4 regions of the Pseudovibrio sp. Ad13 genome follow, and region 3 is predicted to be linked to each of the others. Evidence: riboswitches for the same ligand, from Rfam matches in the RefSeq annotation. Region 3 holds a riboswitch; each other region holds the start of a gene.
What was found. Region 3 has a riboswitch for thiamine pyrophosphate ahead of thiB (thiamine ABC transporter substrate binding subunit). Riboswitches for the same ligand answer to the same signal wherever they lie in the genome.
Positions count from the first base shown of each region.

Region 1: it holds a riboswitch for thiamine pyrophosphate, as region 3 does, so the genes downstream of both, thiC (phosphomethylpyrimidine synthase ThiC) here and thiB (thiamine ABC transporter substrate binding subunit) in region 3, are expected to answer to the same signal.
Region 2: it holds a riboswitch for thiamine pyrophosphate, as region 3 does, so the genes downstream of both, PsAD13_RS04910 (ABC transporter permease) here and thiB (thiamine ABC transporter substrate binding subunit) in region 3, are expected to answer to the same signal.
Region 4: it holds a riboswitch for thiamine pyrophosphate, as region 3 does, so the genes downstream of both, thiM (hydroxyethylthiazole kinase) here and thiB (thiamine ABC transporter substrate binding subunit) in region 3, are expected to answer to the same signal.

Region 1 is NZ_LMCC01000003.1:31,755-35,129, forward strand. It holds gene thiC (phosphomethylpyrimidine synthase ThiC) at 1-1,134, opposite strand, end outside; TPP riboswitch at 1,229-1,349, opposite strand; gene PsAD13_RS04470 (hypothetical protein) at 1,533-3,375, shown strand, end outside.
Region 2 is NZ_LMCC01000004.1:45,888-49,262, reverse strand. It holds gene PsAD13_RS04915 (hypothetical protein) at 1-1,279, shown strand, start outside; TPP riboswitch at 1,409-1,516, shown strand; gene PsAD13_RS04910 (ABC transporter permease) at 1,643-2,401, shown strand; gene PsAD13_RS04905 (ABC transporter substrate-binding protein) at 2,428-3,366, shown strand.
Region 3 is NZ_LMCC01000006.1:117,733-121,107, forward strand. It holds gene katG (catalase/peroxidase HPI) at 1-1,021, shown strand, start outside; TPP riboswitch at 1,138-1,244, shown strand; gene thiB (thiamine ABC transporter substrate binding subunit) at 1,278-2,258, shown strand; gene PsAD13_RS09885 (thiamine/thiamine pyrophosphate ABC transporter permease ThiP) at 2,234-3,375, shown strand, end outside.
Region 4 is NZ_LMCC01000002.1:496,408-499,782, forward strand. It holds gene thiE (thiamine phosphate synthase) at 1-524, opposite strand, end outside; gene thiM (hydroxyethylthiazole kinase) at 508-1,320, opposite strand; TPP riboswitch at 1,393-1,495, opposite strand; gene PsAD13_RS03130 (tyrosine recombinase XerC) at 1,555-2,514, opposite strand; gene PsAD13_RS03135 (phospholipase D-like domain-containing protein) at 2,596-3,375, opposite strand, start outside.

The DNA of each region.
Region 1 (3,375 bases), on a different contig from region 3:
GGAACCCGGACGCAATCCATCACCAAGGGAGAAGGCAACATCATACTGGCGACAAATATCGCAGATTTCGTCAAAGTGTTCATAGAGGAAGCTATCTTTGTGGTGATGCAGACACCACTTGGCCATGATGGAGCCTCCACGGGAGACAATGCCGGTCACGCGATTGACGGTCATCGGCACCATGTGCAGGCGCACACCTGCATGAATGGTAAAGTAATCAACCCCTTGCTCTGCCTGTTCAATCAGGGTGTCGCGGAAAATCTCCCAAGTCAGATCCTCGGCAATGCCATTCACCTTCTCAAGTGCCTGATAAAGCGGGACAGTCCCAATTGGTACAGGGCTGTTGCGGATGATCCACTCACGGGTGTTGTGAATATTACGCCCGGTAGACAGATCCATCACCGTGTCAGCACCCCAGCGGATCGACCACACCATCTTGTCTACTTCCTCTTCCATGGAAGAGGTAACAGCAGATGTACCCATATTGGCGTTGATCTTGACCAGAAAGTTCCGCCCGATGATCATCGGCTCACTCTCAGGGTGGTTGATGTTTGACGGAATGATCGCGCGGCCAGCAGCCACCTCATCACGTACAAACTCTGGTGTTACATAATCTGGAATGCTCGCACCCCAGTCATTGCCACACCGCTCTTCTGCAACCGCTTCCCGCAACTGGTTTTCGCGGATGGCGATAAACTCCATCTCCGGTGTGATAATGCCAGCGCGGGCATAGGCCAGCTGGGTGACGGCTTTACCGTCCTTTCCGCGCAAGGGGCGAGGCTTCACCGGAAACTCAGGAACAAGCCGGTCGCCTTTCACAAAACCATTGTCTTCAGGCTTAATCTCACGGCCATCATATTCCTCGGTGTCACCGCGCGCCTCGATCCACTTGCGCCGTAGAGCAGGCAAACCTTCAGAAATATTCGTTGTTGCCGTTGGGTCTGTGTATGGGCCGGAACTATCATAGACTGGCAGCGGTGGCTCGCCTGCAGTTGGGTGTACGCTGATCTCGCGCATGGGCACGAGCACGTCTTCGTGCAGGCTGCCACGAACGTAGATTTTACGCGCTGCTGGCAAGGCGCCTGTGGTGATGGATGGGTTTGGCGTCGTCATTATGGTGCTCCTCAAGTTCATAACTCGAAAAAGACACCAGATGAGTCTTGGCTGGGAAACGGCAGAAAGAACTTCTGCTGCTAAGATCGCGGTTGTTACACTAGCCTTATAAACAGGTCCCGCGACCCGTGCTTCCTACGCCAGTATCAACTGGGTCAGGTTCTAAGGGTCGCGTCGCCGAGCTTGCGCTCTGTCAGCCTCTCAGTCTCCTTGGTGAGACTCCCCTGCATACATGATTTTGCTAGAACGATTATGAACTACTGTCAAGGCAGGTTCGGTTCAGGCGGGGTTCAGAAAACTTTTGTAGTTTGGTCTTTCAGAGAAGAGAGTTGCTGATCCATATTGGCTTTTGAGGATTGCATACCTATCTCTCATCTAAGAATTTCACATCTGGATATCGCGAAAAATAATATCAACGAATGCTTGAAACCTGTTCTCTCCCATCCGTTTTAGCTGGCCCAATCTTGCGTCGACTGGAAACCTCACGTTTAACATTCTGGCTCGCAGTGCGCGCTCCGGCGGATGTGAAACTGGATTTGCTCCCACAAGGCCGTGAGCCGCAAACCTACGAGCTGACGAAAGCGCAAACTGAGGTAAACCTGATCTCAGCAGGGGTACATCTCCACTACCTCCTGATCGATCTACCTCTCCAAAGCCCTTTACCGCATGACACTTGGATCAGCTATCGCCTCGCTCTGCGTATGGAGGATGACGAGGAGGCTGGTTGGCAGGATCATTCCGTATGGGCGCCTGATCTCTGCTATGAAAATCAGGAGCTTCCCGGCTTTCTGCTAAGCTCAAAAGTTTCCTCGCTCCTGCACGGGTCCTGCCGCAAACCACATCACGAATCCGGCGATGGTCTGGTCGCAGCTGATCAGTTTCTGGCAAAGCATATCAGGGCTGAGAACGGCACCAAAATTGACAAGGAAAAATGGCCAACTGCCCTCGTGATGAGTGGCGATCAGATTTACTCAGATGATGTTGCTGGCCCCATGTTGCGAGCTATCCATGCGCTCATCGAAAAACTCGGTATCACTGAGGAACAGCTGGCAGGCTTGGAAAGCAAAGTGCCTGATAAGGCATCAGATTTCTACCAACACGGCGACACCTACTACCGCCGCGAAAAGTTTCTCCCAAGTCTGGAGAAGAACAGAAAGCTCTGGCTTGTCTTGTTCGGTGGCGTAGAAAAACCAATCTTTACTGCCGATCATGCCCATAACCATCTGATCACACTTGCTGAATTCTTGGCAATGTACCTCCTTGTCTGGTCTCCAGCACTATGGGATCTGGTTGAGACAGACGTTCCTGAAGGACTGACACCAGAAGAAGCAGCGCTCTATGAGAGCGAACAGAAAATTCTGAAAGAGTTTGTTGTTGGCCTCAGTCAGGTGCGCCGCCTGTTTGCGCATCTTCCGGTCGCGATGATCTTTGATGACCATGATGTCACTGATGACTGGAACCTCAACCGTGATTGGGAAGAGACCGCCTACGGCCATCCGTTCTCCCGACGGATCATTGGCAATGCCTTGTGTGCCTATATGCTCAATCAGGGGTGGGGCAACCGACCTGAAGCGTTCTCAGGTGGAACACTTGAAGCGATGACGCAAGCTGTCACTGTGCCCGGCACAAACAGCTACGATGAGTTTCTGGATCACCTCTTCGCCTTTGAAAACTGGGACTATTACTGGGAACTAGACCCACCACTGCTGGTGCTGGATACGCGCACACGCCGATGGAGATCAGAGCGGGCAGGGCATCTACCCTCGGGTCTTCTGGACTGGGAAGCGGTCACAGATTTACAACGATCTCTGCGCGGAAAAGACGCCGTGCTACTCGTCTCCGCAGCCCCGATCTTCGGCGTAAAGCTGATCGAAACGCTGCAGAAGCTGCTCACGTTCATGGGCAAGCCGCTCATGGTGGATGCGGAATACTGGATGGCACATCCGGGAACGGCAGATGGCATTTTGAATGTGTTCCGCCACCGCAAAACGCCAGATCGCTTTACGATCCTTTCTGGTGACGTGCACTACTCCTTTGTTTACGATGTCGAGTTACGCGGACACTCTCGTGGGCCTGACATCTGGCAAATCTGCAGCAGTGGCATCAAAAACGAGTTCCCGGCCAAACTGCTTGATAAACTCGACCATCTGAACCGCTGGCTCTATGCGCCTCGCTCTCCCTTGAACTGGCTCACCAGACGACGTGGCATGAAGGTTATTCCGCGCAAACCTGTGGGCACGCATCATGGCCGACGCTTGCTGA
Region 2 (3,375 bases), on a different contig from region 3:
GCCTGATCTTGGCTCCATGGATGACAAAGAGACAGGTGAACCTGCCGCGTCTCTGCCAACCAAAGGTGCTGTCGAGACGAGCGCAGAAGAGCGCTCTTGGGTGCCGGGTGAGGCACGCCGAACCAAGCTGGAAACAAAAGGTAAGTCGCGTCCTGAGATCGATGAGCCTGCCAAGGTTAAGCCAAAGACAAGCCGTAAACCTGCTTCCTCCCGCAAGCCAGCCGTTGCGCAGCGCGTTGGTGATGCGATTGAGCAGGAAGAAGGGCTGAAGCCTTCCAACACATCGGGTATTGTCGGTATAATTGTGGTCATACTGATAATCTTGGGCGTTACCGCAGGTGTCTATAGTCTGCGCGATGTTATTCTCTCCTTAGTTCTTCCAGTTGAAACCGGTGAGACTGTTGCGCCAGAGAGCGCACCTTCGAATGAAGATGAGCCGCTTCGGGTTCAGCCGGAACGTACGCCGAAGAAGAACACTGACCGCCTGTTGCCATCTGATGAAGGGGCAAAGGTCTCTCCGGATGCGACACGGGTGCAGACGACCCGGATTACCCGGAATTCATCCAGCGCTGCGCCAACCGAGACAACAGCTGAGCCTCCAGTCGTGCGTGTGGTTGAAACTCCAGCAGCACCGGCAGAAGACACATCTTCTGAGCAGGTTTTGCCGGTGACGGAACCTGCACAGCAAAGTACTGCAGTTGAGACCAATTCTGTTCCGCCAGCTGAAACCATTGGAACTGAAGCTGCGGTTTCTCCTGTTGCACAACAGAGCATACTTTACGAAGAGGCATTGACGCCGGGTGCTGCAGGTTCTGCATCACGCGGGAACGTTGTTTGGTCATTGGATGAAGCTAATGGCGATTCTGTCATCAAGGCTGTTGCGACGCTGCCATCTCGTAACTTCTCTGTTGAGATGACGTTGAAGCCGAATAGTGATCAGTCTTTGCCAGCCAGCCATCTGCTTGAGCTGAACTTCATCTTCCCAGAAGGATTTGATGGCAAAGGTGTTGAGAAGGTGCCTGGCCTGATCCTGAAGAAGACAGAGTCCGAAGCAGGTGATCCGCTTGATGGTGCTGCCGTGAAGGTTTCTGACACTCTCTTCTGGATTGCGCTGTCTGACAGTGATGAAGAAAAAGCAAAGAACCTGAAGCGTCTTTCTGAGCGTGAGTGGATTGATGTTCCACTGCTGTATAACAGCGGTCGCCGTGCAATGTTGACCTTTGAAAAAGGTACAACCGGCAACAAAGTTATCGCAGAGGCAATCAAGAGCTGGAAGTAATCTAGTTTCAGATATTTAGATTAGATTTCAAAGGCCTTGGCTCTCTCAGAGCTGAGGCCTTTTTCATTATGCTGTCGTCCGTCAGAGCAAAATCTGCTTGCATCCTTCAGCAGAAACGCGCATGTTCCTTGCTATTCCGAGGGGTGCTTTTCTTTCGAAAAGCTGAGATTGCGATGAGCTAAACCCTTTGAACCTGATCCGGGTAATGCCGGCGAAGGGACGGGACCTGAGCCATTCTTCCCGGATCTCCATGTTTGCATTTTGCTGTAACGGGAGATCCTGTGCTGAAAACATCCCAGAGAGCTAATGTAGCTCCGTTCTTCCGCCTGTTTGTGATGCCCAATACCATTGTTGGGAGTCTGCATGCTGAAGCGAGCTTTGAAACGAATTCTCCGAAGTCTTTTCGGGATTTTGCTTTTTATCGCCATTTGGGAAAGTGTGGTTCAGATTGGAGAGTTTCCTCCGTTTCTCTTGCCAGGTCCGGCGGCGGTTTTTTCCGCTTTTCTCAATCAAGGTGTTTTCCTGCTGCATCATGCAGGCATTACCGCTTGGGAGACTGTTCTCGGCTTTCTCTTTGGCGTGAGTGCTGGAGCTTCGCTGGCTGTTTTGCTGGCAGTGTCTCCCCGGATACGCCTGTTTCTGCTGCCTCCAATTGCAGCGACCCAATCTCTTCCTGTGTTTGCAATAGCCCCACTTTTAGTGCTGTGGTTCGGCTTTGGGCTCGCCTCCAAGGTTGTCATGGCCGTGATCGTGATCTTCTTTTCTGTAACCTCGACCTTCTTCGATGGTTTGCGCAGGACTGATCAGTCGCTGCTTGATCTTGGTAAGCTGCACGGCCTGAACCGCTGGCAAACACTTCGCTACATACGCATTCCCGCAGCTTTGCCTTCTCTGGCATCTGGTATGCGCATTGCTGCGGTCTTCGCGCCTATTGGGGCGGTGGTTGGAGAGTGGGTTGGTGCTAAAGGGGGGCTGGCATTCATCATGTTGCAATCCAATGCCCGCATGCAAACAGCGACTATGTTTGCGGCGTTGATTTTGCTTGCGGTGATGGTGTTGAGCCTGAGGGCAGTTGTTGAGTTCGCCACTTCTCGGATGATCTATTGGCAGAAAGAGATCTAGGTCTCAGAGTATGAGGACGTAACCTTATGAAAAAACTAGGTATTCTGTTTGGTGCGGCAATGCTTGCGAGTACGCTTCAAGTGCAAGCAGCGGGCAAGCTGACTGTGTTGCTGGATTGGTTTGCGAATCCAGACCATGCACCAATCGTGGTTGCCAAGGCACGGGGTTTCTTTGAAAAAGAGGGCCTTGATGTTGAGCTGATTGAGCCTGCTGATCCTTCCATGCCACCAAAGCTTGTTGCAGCAGGGCAGGGTGATATTGCAGTTTCCTATCAGCAGACGTTGCACCCGCAGATTGATGAGGGCATGCCGCTGATGCGGATCGGGACGTTGGTCTCTACGCCTTTGAACACACTGATTGTGTTGGAAGATGGACCAATCAAGGAGATTGCAGACCTGAAAGGCAAGCGTATTGGTTATTCCACATCCGGGTTTGAGAACGCCATGCTTGGGAAGATGCTTTCCAATGCAGGTCTGAGTTCTGACGATGTGGAGCTGATCAACGTAAACTTCTCGCTCTCACCATCTCTGATGGCTGGGCAGGTTGATGCGGTGATTGGTGGTTACCGTAACTTCGAGCTGAACCAGATGGAGATTGAAGGTGCGAAAGGCCGCGCGTTTTATCCTGAAGAGAACGGCGTGCCAGTCTATGATGAACTGATTTATGTGGCTCACAAAGATAAGCTGGATGATCCGCGTTTGAAGAAGTTCATTAATGCGATTGAGGCGGCTACTGTTTATCTGCTTAATAATCCGCAGGACTCCTGGAAGAGCTTCCTTGAGATCTATCCAAATCTGGATGATGAGCTGAACAAGCGTGCCTGGGCGGATACTCTGCCGCGTTTTGCCAGCCGTCCAGCTGCTTTGGACAATGGTCGCTATGAACGGTTTGCAAACTTTCTGATTGAGCAGGGGCTCATTAAAACAGCGCCTCCAGTTGAAACCTACGCGGTTGAACTGCGCTAACCGGTATAG
Region 3 (3,375 bases):
GATCTACAACGAGTACTGTCAGAAATTCATCGCAGATCCTGAGTACTTCAGAGATACGTTTGCGCGTGCATGGTTCAAGCTGACACACCGCGACATGGGACCGAGAGCCAATTATCTTGGCCCGGATGTGCCGAAAGAAGACCTTATCTGGCAGGATCCTGTTCCAGCAGGCAACACCAACTATGATGTTACTGCGGTGAAAGCAAAAATTGCGGCAAGTGGTTTGAGCAATGAAGACCTGATCAAAACCGCTTGGGACAGCGCACGTACCTATCGCGGTTCTGATATGCGCGGTGGTGCCAACGGTGCTCGTATCCGCCTCGCTCCTCAAAAGGATTGGGTTGGCAATGAGCCAGACCGGCTTGCCAAAGTTCTGGCTGTGCTTGAACCAATCGCAGCGCAGGCAGGAGCCTCAGTCGCAGATGTGATCGTGCTGGCAGGAAATGTTGGTGTGGAAAATGCCATCAAGGCAGCTGGTTTCAACGTGGAAGTTCCATTCGCTTCTGGTCGCGGTGATGCAACAGATGCGATGACAGACGCGACATCCTTCTCTGTTTTGGAGCCTATTTCTGATGGCTTCCGTAATTGGCAGAAGCAAGAGTACGCTGTTAGCCCGGAAGAGATGATGCTGGATCGTGCTCAGCTCCTCCGCCTCACTGGCTGGGAAATGACTGCACTTGTTGGTGGCCTGCGCGTTCTTGGTGCCAATTATGGCGGATCAAAGCACGGTGTCTTCACGGACCGCGAAGGTCAGCTGACAACGGACTTCTTCGTCAACCTGACCGATATGGACAACAGCTGGCATCCACTCAAAGATGGCACCTATGAAATCCGTGACCGCAAATCTGGCAAGCCTAAGTGGACTGCAACCAGTGCAGACCTTGTGTTTGGCTCCAACTCAATCCTGCGCGCTTATGCTGAAGTGTATGCTCAGGATGACAACCACGAAAAGTTCGTCCGCGATTTCGTGGCAACATGGACCAAGGTCATGAACGCCGACCGCTTCGACCTGACAGCCTAATAAATGCGACGAGCCTGGGCAGGAAACTGCCCGGGCTTTTTATTGCAACTCCCTACAGGTGCTCTCCAGACGCTGGCTATATCCAGTTGCGCTTCTGTGTTTTTCCGGTTAAGAACCGCTTGACCTCGGGGTGCGCGTATTTGTCGTGCTGAGATGCTTTAGTGGCGAACCCGTTGAACCTGAACCGGCTAGAACCGGCGGAGGGAAGGGTACCGGTTTCATCCATCCTTGCCCTCTCGCCGCAATGGAGGATGACTTGAAACATCTGTTAATTGCTGCGGGATTACTCACTGCAACATCAGCGATGGCTGCTGAGAAGCCTCAACTGACAGTTTACACATACGACAGCTTCGTTTCTGACTGGGGCCCAGGCCCAAAAGTGGAAGAAGCGTTTGAGGCTGTATGCGAGTGTGACCTGAAACTTGTTGGCGTCGAAGATGGCGCAGCACTGCTTTCCCGCATTCGTCTTGAAGGTAAAAACTCAGATGCCGATGTGGTGCTGGGTCTGGACACCAATCTGGTAGAGACTGCCAAGAAAACTGGCCTGTTTGCACCACACACTGTTGAAGCCCAATACACACTGCCAGTGGAGTGGGCTGACGAAACCTTTGTGCCGTACGATTGGGGCTACTTTGCCTTCGTACACAAGGCTGGCGAAACCGTACCAACCAACTTCCGCGAGCTTGCAAAGAGTGATGCCAAGATCCTTATTCAGGATCCACGCTCCTCTACGCCCGGCCTCGGGCTGCTGCTTTGGGTGAAAGCGGCTTACGGAGACGAAGCTGCTGATGTGTGGGCGGATCTTTCCGATAACATCGTGACGGTTACAAAAGGTTGGTCTGAAGCCTACGGTCTTTTCCTTGATGGGGAAGCGGAGATGGTGCTCAGTTACACCACGTCTCCGGCTTACCACCTGATTGCCGAGGAAGATAACAGCAAGACCACTGCCGCGTTTGAAGAAGGCCATTACATGCAGGTTGAAGTAGCGGCAAAGCTTGCCGGGACTGATCAGCCAGAGTTGGCAGACAAGTTCCTGAACTTCATGGTTTCAGATGCTTTCCAGACAATCATTCCAACGACCAACTGGATGTATCCTGCTGTGACACCTGAAGGTGGTTTGCCTGCTGGCTTTGACACACTGCAGGTGCCTGAAAAAGCTTTGTTCTTTAAGCCTGACGAAGCTGCTACTGCAAGAAGTGAGGCTCTGCCGGAATGGCTAGAAGCGCTCAGCCAGTAAGTTCGCTTCCCGGTGTTGCCGCGGCATTGCTTGTCGCGGCACTCATACTTGGCACGTTGGCCGCGGTTGCTCTGCGAGCCGAAGCGGGTCACGGCTTTTCCTCTTCCGATTGGGCCGCTCTCAAGTTTACGCTCACGCAGGCCGTGCTTTCTGCTGTGATCAGTGTTGCGCTGGCTGTGCCGGTTGCGCGCGCCCTGGCGCGACGGCGGTTTCCGGGCCGCAGTTTGCTTATTGCCCTGCTTGGTGCGCCCTTCATTCTTCCAGTTATTGTCGCCATTCTTGGGTTACTGCAGGTGTTTGGCCGTGCGGGCTGGATATCTGATGTGCTTGTCTATTTCGGTGCTTCACCCATTCGCATTTATGGCCTCCACGGTGTTGTGCTGGCTCATGTTTTCTTCAACCTTCCGCTGGCAACCCGATTGATCTTGCAGGGGTGGCAAGAGGTTCCCTCAGAGCGCTTTCGCCTTGCGGCGCAGCTTGGGTGTGATGGAAAAGCCCTGTTTCGGCTGATAGAACTCCCCATGCTCGCGCGCATTCTACCCGGTGCACTGGCTGTGATCTTTGCGATCTGCCTGACAAGCTTTGCTGTTGCTCTGACACTTGGTGGCGGGCCGCGGGCGACAACTATTGAGCTGGCGATCTATCAGGCTTTTACTTACGATTTTGATCTTGGCCGCGCCGCGCTGCTTTCTGCATTGCAACTCATGCTCACTGCTGCTGCAGCTTTCGCAGCACTGAAGCTTTCACGTGGTGAAGGGTTTGGCGCAGGACTGGACCGAGCGATCCAGCGCTGGGATGGTGGTGCACCTGTCGCAGACATCCTCTGGATTTCACTTGCAACGCTGTTTTTGCTTTTGCCGCTCAGTGCCGTTGTTCTGTCAGGGTTTAGCGGTCTGTTTCTGGTGCCGTTTATTGTGTTGAAGGCGGCACTCGTTTCTGTTGCTGTCGCCTTAGCCAGCACAGTGATCTTGTTGCTGCTCGCGTTGCCTATGGCAGCCGCAATCGCCGTTCGCCGGCATAGTGTGGTTGAACTTGCTGGAATTTTGGGATTAGCGGCATCCCCGCTGGTGATTGGAACGGGTTTGTTTATCATTATACGTCCATGGGCAAACCCGTC
Region 4 (3,375 bases), on a different contig from region 3:
ACCTGATCCGCATTAGCAAGCGAAATTCCGCCAATTCCAACCACAGGCAACTGAGATTGAACCGTTAAACCGGCAAAGCTCTGCATACCCATGTCAGCCGCATCATCCTTACTGTTCGTCGGGAAACAGGCGCCTATGCCAAGGTAATCACAGGCGGAAATATCCGCAGTATCCAGCTCGTCCTGAGTGCTGACCGAAAGACCTAGCAGCTTATCTGAGCCGATCAGCTCCCGGGCTTTCGTGGCATCCATATCATCCTGCCCAACATGAACACCGTCCGCATCAACCGCTAAGGCAACATCTACACGATCATTGACGATTAGCGGCACATTCAACGGTTTCAACGCTCGCATCAACCGCTCTGCCAGCTCAATTTGCTTGCGCGTGCTGCCAGTCTTGTCACGAAGCTGCACAACAGTAGCGCCGTTTTGTGCGGCTGCGATTGCTATGTCGACGGGATCCTGACCGGGGCAGTCTTGCGGCCCCAGCACCAGATAAACGGACAGATCAAGCAACGGTTTCATGCATTTCAATCCGTGCTGTTGCGTTGAGGATATCGCTGTTCAGCTGATAGAGGCCGTTAATGATATCCAGCTGCAAGCTTGCTGGTCCTGCTGAATTTTTTGCAGCAATTTCACCAACCACTCCGAGGAAAACCATTGCATCAACAGCAGCATCAAATGGGTCATCGCAAACTGCCAGTGTTGCGCCAGTCAAAGCCGTTGCCGTACAGCCAAGACCAGTCGCATAAGGCATCATCTTATCCCCGTTGGCGACTTCAGCAGTGCGCGCACCATCAGTGATGAAATCGACCGGACCAGAGACAACAACAACAGCGCCCGTCTGCTTCGCCAGTTCTTTCGCTCCTGCGAGAGCAGCCTCCGAACTATCGGTGCTATCAACGCCTTTTCCTCCTGCACCCTGACCAGCAAGTGCCATGATTTCAGAGGCATTGCCACGAATGACGCTCGGCTTATTCTCCAGCAATTCACCAGCTAGCTTGGTGCGGAAGGTCAGCGCTCCAACAGCCACCGGGTCCAGCACCCAAGGGCGACCAGCTTTGTGGGCAGCAGCAGTTGCCAGCTTCATCGCCTCTGCCTGAGCAGGGGTAACCGTGCCAACGTTGACCACTAATGCACCTGTAACACTTGCAAGTTCAGGGGCTTCTTCTGGGCCATCCACCATGGCAGGGGAGGCGCCAATGGCCAGCAGGGCGTTCGCTGTGGTGTTGGCCACCACGATGTTCGTCATGTTATGGACGAGTGGACTGTTGTCACGAATTGCAGAAAGAGTTGCGCAAGCGCTTTCGACACGACCCATTTTTATCCTCGGTCTTGTTGTGCGAAAGAGAGCTGGTATCAGGGACTTGGCAAACTGCCAGACAATCTATCCCCCAACACGGCGTGAGTGCTCCCTTCGCTGGAATTATCCAGAGCAGGTTCTTCGAGTATGATCTCAGCCACAACACACGTGTCGGGCACCCCGTTTCACATCGACGAACCTAGGGGATCTGCTAAGGGAGATCAAGGTGATGTGAGGGAGGGGGACAACCTATCAACGACGCGGGTGTGCCTTGTCATAAGCGTCCAACAGCTGTGCACTGTTCACTTCCGTATAAATCTGTGTGGTAGAAAGGCTTGCGTGCCCCAGTAGCTCCTGAATGCTCCTCAAATCCCCGCCTTCAGAGAGCAAATGAGTTGCAAACGAATGGCGTAAAGCGTGAGGAGTTGCGGTGTCTGGTAGACCAAGAGCACTGCGGATTTTTTGCATGGCCAGCTGGATCATACGCGCATTCAGCGGGCCACCACGAACGCCGCGAAACAGCGGTGAGCTGCCCGACAGATCATAAGGGCACTGCTTTTTGTAGGCTTCAATAGCTTCTATTACCACTGGCAGAACCGGAACAAGCCGTTCTTTGTTGCCTTTACCGCGAATCTTCAGCGACTTATCCCCCTCCTTCGGCGCTGAGGCCGATGTCAGAGACAGCGCTTCAGAGATACGGAGACCGCAACCGTAGAGCAGTGTGAACACCGCTGCGTTGCGGGATTCAACCCAGGGAGTGTCCTCAAAAGCGAGATCGCTGCTGACAATCGCTTTGGCTTCCTCAACGGGGATAGGCTTGGGCAGGCTGCGGGGAAGTCTCGGCGTACGAACAGCTGCAGCACCAGCCGCATTCACCTCACCGCGCTCCTCCAGAAACGAGAGGAAGGAGCGGATGCCAGCCAACCCGCGGGCAAGCGTCCGCGTCTGCGCGCCATCCCTCCGACGCGTCGCCAGAAATGCGCGAAAGTCCTTTGGTTTCAAAGACTCCAGATGCCGCAGGGCAACCGGTTCGCCTTCATAACTGGTCATGAAGCGCAGGAACTGACGGGTGTCGCGCTCATACGCTTCCAGTGTCCGTTCAGCCAGTCGCCGTTCAGAGCCCAGATGATCAATCCAGTCTTCTATCGCTGCGGTAACATCTGGTTTGCAGATGATGAGTAAGTCTTCGCCGCTATCAAGGGAATTTGCCATTCGCAAAGTGTAAGCGCCAAATCTGGCTGAATGGTTACCAAAAGATAAACATACACGCCTTTGCGAAATGCCTGCGCAAATTCAGTTGATGACGATTGGCTGCCCGTGATCACTGATGATCCGGTCAATTTCCTGCCGAGCGGCCATCGCAAACCGTTTCTGGTTCTCGGTTGGCACCACAGAATCCCCCAAAACGACGATGTTCTCGTCATTAAACCGGTTCGCCGGGCCTGTGTAATTGAAGCTGCCGACAATCATAATGCTATCATCAATTACCATAAGCTTATGATGAAGCTTACCAATTCGGCTTGAACCGCGAACGAAATGCAAATCAGCACCAGCTTCTGCTAAAGGCTGAGTGGCTGCCCAGTCCTGTCCGCCTTGCCGGGCATCAAGCGCACCACGCACCTTTCGCCCAGCCTCCATCAGCAGCAACATGGCATCATCAATGCCGGAGCTTTTGGAGAAGGTGAAGATAGCAAAGTCCACTCGTTCCTTAGCTTTTGTCATCTGTTTGGTGACTTCCATCTCTGGTGCGTGGTCCGGTGCAAAGCAAACTTTCACGCGGATGTCGTCAACAATCACTTCTTTCGGTGTGTTCTCGGCTTCGTTGTCATCAACGCTGTATCGGCCAAATCGCCCCCGTTTAATCTCCCTGAATTCCCGTTCAAAGATATCGGCAACCTTCTCATTCTTGATGATGAGAAGATGGTTCAGGTTGCGATGTGTGCCGGTCTCAGTGAAGTTTGTGGAGCCGGTCAGAACAGCATTGCCATCGCGAATGATGAATTTCTGATGGAATATCCGTGGGTTAAAGTCAGTCCGAACCCACACCTTAGAGCGCAGCAACGCCGCGTGAAG